Regions from separate parts of the Halobacillus sp. B23F22_5 genome, predicted to be linked through region 2. Evidence: predicted binding sites of a transcription regulator. Region 2 holds the regulator's gene; the other holds the start of a gene.
What was found. The regulator LexA, encoded in region 2, represses DNA repair genes until DNA is damaged. The targets are predictions, from matches to a motif close to CGAACATATGTTCG.

Region 1: a site for LexA is predicted at 1,434-1,447, ahead of ACGTN9_RS04570 (Y-family DNA polymerase). Genes of this name have one in related genera too.

The regions. Positions count from the first base shown of each region.
Region 1 is NZ_JBIEKI010000002.1:245,787-249,214, reverse strand. Features, by position in the region: gene ACGTN9_RS04570 (Y-family DNA polymerase) at 120-1,394, opposite strand; gene ACGTN9_RS04565 (SDR family NAD(P)-dependent oxidoreductase) at 1,529-2,323, opposite strand; gene ACGTN9_RS04560 (MBL fold metallo-hydrolase) at 2,320-3,294, opposite strand.
Region 2 is NZ_JBIEKI010000004.1:95,033-98,460, reverse strand. Features, by position in the region: gene glnA (type I glutamate--ammonia ligase) at 1-489, shown strand, start outside; gene ACGTN9_RS07530 (YusG family protein) at 632-871, opposite strand; gene ACGTN9_RS07525 (hypothetical protein) at 1,153-1,467, shown strand; gene lexA (transcriptional repressor LexA) at 1,541-2,161, opposite strand; gene ACGTN9_RS07515 (YneB family resolvase-like protein) at 2,468-3,127, shown strand; gene ACGTN9_RS07510 (DUF896 domain-containing protein) at 3,199-3,428, shown strand, end outside.

The sequences.
Region 1 (3,428 bases), on a different contig from region 2:
TTTTATCATAATGAAATTTTGATTCACAGGCAAAAGAGAAGATCGGATTCACGCGGGTTTTGAGAGACCACTGTTTCCGCGGGAGTGGCACGGATCTCAAGCTGTCAATAGCTGGTATCTCACTCTGCAAAATGTCCACCGACAAGCTTGCTGCGATGGAGGGCCGTACCTGCTTCGGTATACGAAACCGCCCGAAGCAGCGAATCGCTGCCGTACTTCTCCCGTATAGCATCCATTACATACCCCAAATCCCGCTTCCGATCCCGTCCTCTGTCGAACAAATCTAATTGAATGCTCGCATCCTCCGAGATATTCGATAAAGAAATAGAAATACTCCGTACTGTCTTTTCCTCATAAAATTCCTTGAATAACTGGAGGCAGGTATAATAAATATCCATCGTAATGTTGGTCGGCTGATCCAGACTGCGTGAACGGTGGAAGCCTCCACCTCCTTCGGTTTTACTATAGCCTATTCCGAGGCTGATGGTCCTCCCTGCTTTATCATTGCTCCGCGCCCGCCTGGCTACTTCTTCACACATTTCCAACATAACATGTTTCACGTGAGCGGGATCATGATAATCGCGAAGAAGAATCTGACTCTTCCCATAGCTGATCTGCCCCTGGATGATTGGAGCCCCAAGCTCGGATAGATCAACCCCATGTGCATGGTAGAACAGTTGATTGCCCATTACGCCGAACACTTTTTCCAACCGTTCCAATGGATAATGTGCGAGCTGGCCAACCGTGGTGATCCCCATCCGGTTCAATCGTCGTTCCAGCCGTGGACCAATCCCCCACATTTCCCTAAGTGGAGAAACCGGCCACAGCTTTTCCGGTACGTCGTCATACGTCCATTCGGCGATGCCTTTTTTCTTCGCTTCTAAATCAAGACAGAGCTTTGCCATCAGCATATTTGGGCCAATTCCGATTGCCGCTTTGAGATGGAAGGTGTCTTCCAGTTCCGTCAAAATCATCGAGGCTATTTCCTCTGCTTCTCCGAACATCCGCTCGCTTCCATCAACCTCCAGGAAGCTTTCATCAACGCTATAGGTATGGATTGCCTCTTTCGGTACGTATTTATGAAACAGCCGCGTTACCTCAGTGGAAATCTCTAAGTAAGTACTCATCTGTGCCGATACAATAACAATATCCGGATCATTGGGTATTTCAAACAACCGGCTCCCTGTCCGGATGCCGTAATCCTTCTTCATGGCGGGAGATGCGGCTAATACTACACTTCCTCTGCGGTTTGTATCCGCCACCACTGCCAGGTGGCAGGTCATCGGGTCAAGACCGCGTAAAATAGCTGCACAGCTGGCATAAAAACTTTTCATGTCGACACAAAGCACTCGACGTTCCGGAAATAATTTGTAATCGATTGCTGGATTACCCATTTCCGTCACACCCCTTAGTTTATCTTACTTTATATTATGCGAATATACGTTCGTATATGCAAGAGGGAATTAATGTAAAAACATTGGAGGAATGCTATCCGCATACAGAAAAGCCTGGCGATCAAGGCGCCAGGCTATTTTTTATTGAACTGTTTGTGCAGCACCTTTTCCGTCAGACCTGGGAATTGGTAGTGCAATTTACTTCCTGCTTCCATCCAGGCAGGAAGGTTAATCTCCCGCTTTTCCTTGAATAATTGATTTACAATCCGGCTTGCTACCTGATTGGCATCCAGCATCCATGGTTCAACAGCACGCTGGTAATCGCCCGATGGATCCGCCTGGGCAAAAAAGTTGGTGCGTACCGGGCCAAGATTGACACCGGTGACACGGACGCCATGATGTGCCACCTCCATACGCAATGCATTCGTAAAGCCAAGCACAGCATGTTTTGTTGCAGCATATACGGCTGATTTAGGCGTTGCCATCTTTCCAGACTGGGAAGCGATGTTCACGATATGACCATTACCATGCGCTATCATATGCGGCACTACTTGATAAGTCGCTCGAAGCAAAGCAGTAAAATTCACCTGGATCATCCGGTCGATGTCCTCCCATTTCGAATCAGCGAAATAATCGAAGACCCCCAACCCTGCATTGTTGACCAAAGCATCGATTCGGTTATGCTCATTGATAATACGGTCACTGACAGCCTTCCATTCCTCTTCTTTGCTCAGGTCAGCCTGGTACCAGTAACAAGAAACATGGAACTTTTCTTCCAGTATGCTGGCAATTACCTTCAACTTATCGGAAGACCGGGCAATTAATATAGGTGTCCCTCCATTCATAGCAACATGAATAGCTATGAACTGGCCAATTCCTCCAGAAGCCCCGGTGACCAGCACTTTTTTATTCTTCACTAACGGATTCATAACGTGGCCTCCATGTTTTTGTAGAAAGTCACTCCACTATCGACCCTTGTTCCTACGGCATTTATGTCTGTTAGATAATCAAGCTGTCCGATTGTTTCAGACATGGTGAGACCAAACTGCTTCTCAAATTGCTTGGGGAACAAACGGGAACAAATTTCGAAAGTTGTCATTTCGTCTCCCCCGATAATCTCCTGAACTTTAGCCGCTCTCTTCTCCTGGCTTTCCAACCTTCTGTCAATCAGGTCATGTACATGGTTGAATATTTTCCCATGGCCAGGGTAGACATGGGTAATTTCGTAATGGAGTAATTTCTTCAAAGAGTTACGATATTGCAGCATTGGCTTAGGTCTTTCTTTACCATTATTATGGGGCGGCTCAAGCAAAGGGTTTGGAGAAATATGCTCTAGCAAGTGATCGCCCCCCAGTAAAGCTCCATCTTGTTCTCGATAAAAGGATAAGTGACTTTGGGCATGACCTGGTGTGGCAATTACACGCCACTCTTCATGACCTGGCAGCACATCTCCTTCCAGGATAGTGCTGGTCAGATTTCCTTTTGCTACATCGCCAAGAGGATTGCGCAACTCCTTTAAAAAACTAAGGTAGCGCTCAGGCACACCAGCCTGTTGGTATAAAGAATAAAAAAAGCTTTGATAATTTTGCAAAAAGCCCGGATCTCTTTTGAGCCACGTGTCTACTTGAGGATGGGCGGTCACTTCATTAAGACGGGGTAAGTATTCAATGAAACCGATATGATCCGGATGATGATGTGTCAAAATCACCTGCTCGATATCCTCGGGTCCATATCCTAGCTGTTTCAATTGGAAAACAAAAGCTTCCCAGGCCTCATCAGTTTTAACACCAGCATCAATGATAGATAGCTGGTCACCTTTTATGATATAAACATGTACATCTCCTACCGCGTAGGGAGTAGGTACCGTGATTTGATGGATTTTCTGTTTCACAATATTCATTCGTATTCCTCTCTCTTAACTGAATAGTCATTCATTTGATTATTCCATTGTAGCATGATTTTTCCATTCTCTCATCTTTTTACATCTGTTAAATCTCATTATGGATTTTACAGTTAAACTCCCTTTACTTGAAG
Region 2 (3,428 bases):
ACAAACTTCACAGCTATTACGAACCCGACCGTAAACTCCTACAAGCGTCTTGTTCCTGGTTATGAAGCTCCTTGTTACGTTGCATGGTCAGGACAAAACCGTAGTCCGTTAGTTCGTGTTCCAACTTCCCGCGGCCTAAGTACCCGTATCGAAGTACGTAGTGTCGATCCTGCAGCGAACCCTTACCTGGCAATGGCTGTATTGTTGGCAGCAGGGTTAGACGGTGTGGAAAATAAGATGGAAGCACCAAAACCGGTCGATCGCAACATCTATGTTATGAACAAAACAGAACGCGAGAAGAACGGCGTACAAGATCTGCCAGCTACTCTATATGATGCGTTAGAGCTGCTTAAGCAAGATGAAATCTTAGTGAACGCACTTGGCGAACACTGTTTTGAGCACTTTATCGAAGCGAAAGAAATCGAATGGGATATGTTCCGTACACAAGTCCACCCTTGGGAACGTGAGCAGTATCTATCCGTATATTAATAAGCATCCCCCTTGGTACTATTGGTATCAAGGGGGTTTTTTATTTTAGCGTATTATCTTCATATTTAAGTCCGTAAAAAAAGCCATTGATTTTTTCATCAATGGCTTCTTTCATTATTAAAAGATTACATTCTAACTTGATTTAACACCAGCCGAGGTCACAATCAGTAACATATTGTTTGATATCTGTTATTTTATGCATGCGATAGATTTTTCCGTTATGATATTTAAAGCCCTCTGACATTTCATAACGATTCTCTTGTCCAGACATGAGAATCCGTCCGATTTTTTCTTTATAGAGGTAGAGATTCATATTTCCTTCTTCTAACTTTCCATTGATACTATCTGTTATATCCACCATCTGCAATTCTTCTTTTCTCATTCCATTCCTCCTTATTAGAATCTTGATTCAAATAACGTAAATAAATATATAAATGGTATTATAATAATTTTTTCAGGTAAAATCAACACATATTCAGAATATATAGATTTTTCAGTTAATTAGTCCTGTATACTTTATTGAAATATCGTTCTATGCTTTTACGCTGGGGCAGGCAGGTTTAAGTTGTTGTAAATGCATTGTTAAAGAATGTTAAGAAGCCCAAGACATGCAGGACTAATAGAATCCCCTGTCAAAATTGTTTTCGAAAGGAGATGACATGCATGAGTTTTACTCGCCATTCGAAATCAATTACCAGAGAATTAGAATCGATTATGAAAACCAGGAGAGGTGAAGAGGTTCTTACCTTTATCACAGAATTTGGATTTGTTCAGGGTATACCAGGGGAGTTAAAAGAAAATCGACACAGCGATTTGAAACATCGGTCTGATAAGTCAGCATGTCGTTATAAACCTTACAATTTCACGTATGTAAAGGAAGTTATCATACATTCTTTTGAAGGTGAGTTAATTAAAGTGGATCATTTGGTTATTTATGATGAGCAACTTATTGGTATTATGCCTGGTAAACTGTTTTAGCCAGGGAAATAAGAAGAGCCCTGTATCCCTTCCCGGGATACAGGGCTCTTCTATTTTTATATAGAGATTATGATCAGTGAATTGCTCTATATAAACCTACGACTTTACCCAGAATCGAGACATCATGCAGGATGATCGGGTCCATGGTTGCATTTTCCGGCTGCAGGCGAATGTGGTTTTTCTCTTTGAAGAAGCGTTTGACTGTCGCTTCTTCATCTTCTGTCATGGCGACGACGATTTCTCCATTTTGAGCGGTTGGCGTCTGTTTTACAATTACCATGTCTCCATCAAGTATACCTGCTTCAATCATACTCTCACCTTCGACAACAAGGACAAAAGTGTTTTCTTCCCCAGCTAAATTTTGTGGTAAAGGTACATATTCTTCAATATTTTCAATAGCAGTTATCGGCGTACCAGCGGTTACTTTACCAATAACAGGAGCATAGGATGCTTCGCTCCTTGGAATGTTTTGTTCTTCCTCTAATTCTAACACTTCGATGGCTCTTGGTTTCGTTGGGTCACGTCGGATGAATCCCTTTTTTTCCAGCCTCGCAAGGTGTCCATGAACAGTAGAACTGGATGCCAATCCGACAGCCTGGCCAATTTCACGCACGGAAGGTGGATAACCTTTGGCGAGGACTTCCTCTTTTATGAATTTCAATATTTCCTGTTGCCGTTTCGATAATTTACTCATATAAGCACACCTCGTACATATGTTTTTATTAACCACATTGTACCATGATGATTTCAACAATACAAACATTCGTTCGAATATACACTTGACAGGAACGAATGTTCGTATATAATTATAACTAACAAACGCGAACAAAAGTTCTGTATGGAGGGGTTAAAATGTTTGATAAACTATCTAAATTGGACATGACTTATATTATTCTTTTCATTTTGAGTCTGGTATTTTTATATGCTGCGATGTCCATAAGCAGCTAAAATGGTCTATGTAGTTTATTGTTCGTATTAACACGCAGAAAGGGTCGCAGACATGAAAGTAATAATCTATTGCAGAGTCAGTACAGAAAAAGAAGCTCAAGTTACTTCTTTAGCGAGACAGGAATCGGAGTTGCTTGCCATGGCAGAACGAGAGAACATGGAAGTGATGGATATAATTAAAGAGCAAGCGAGCGGATATGAAATTGAACGTGAAGGTGTTTTTCAAATGCTGGACCGTTTTTCTGAAGGAAAGGCAGAGGGTTTACTGATCCAGGATGAGACTAGGCTGGGGAGGGGGAACACGAAGATTGCCCTGTTTCACCAGCTTCAAAAAATGAACGTACAAGTACTGTCTTTGACACATCAGGGAGAATTGCAATTGTCAGAGTCAGATTCGATGGTGTTGCAAATCGTCGGGATAGTGGAGGAGTACCAGCGGAAAATCCATAACCTCAAAATAAAGCGCGGAATGAATAAAGCGATGGAAAGGGGTTATAACCCGGGTGACAACCTTACCAATCAGCATTTGGCAAGGGGACGGGAAAGGATTGAGTTTCCGATTGAGGAGGTTGTCCGGCTTCGTAATAATAAACTGACTTTCGAGGAAATCGCTGCTACGTTACGCGGGCTGGGCTATGATGTTTCAAAGGCCACGGTCCATAGACGCTACCGGGAATACACCTCGCTTGAAATAACAGCTGATAAAAGTTAATATATAATGAAGACAAGGGTCTAACGGCACTTGTCTTTTTAGTTCAGGGCTCATAAAAGGAGTGTGTCAATATGTTATCCAAAGAAAAACTTAATCGTATAAACGAATTAGCCAATAAATCAAAAAAAGAATCGTTGACTGCAGCGGAAAAAGATGAACAGCAAAAACTACGTAAAGAATATCTAGGCAACGTACGTAAGTCCTTTAAAAACCAACTGAAGAGTATGAAGGTAGTCGATCCGGAAGGCAATGATGTAACACCGGAAAAAGTGAAGCGGATGCAGCGTAATGAAAAAAAACA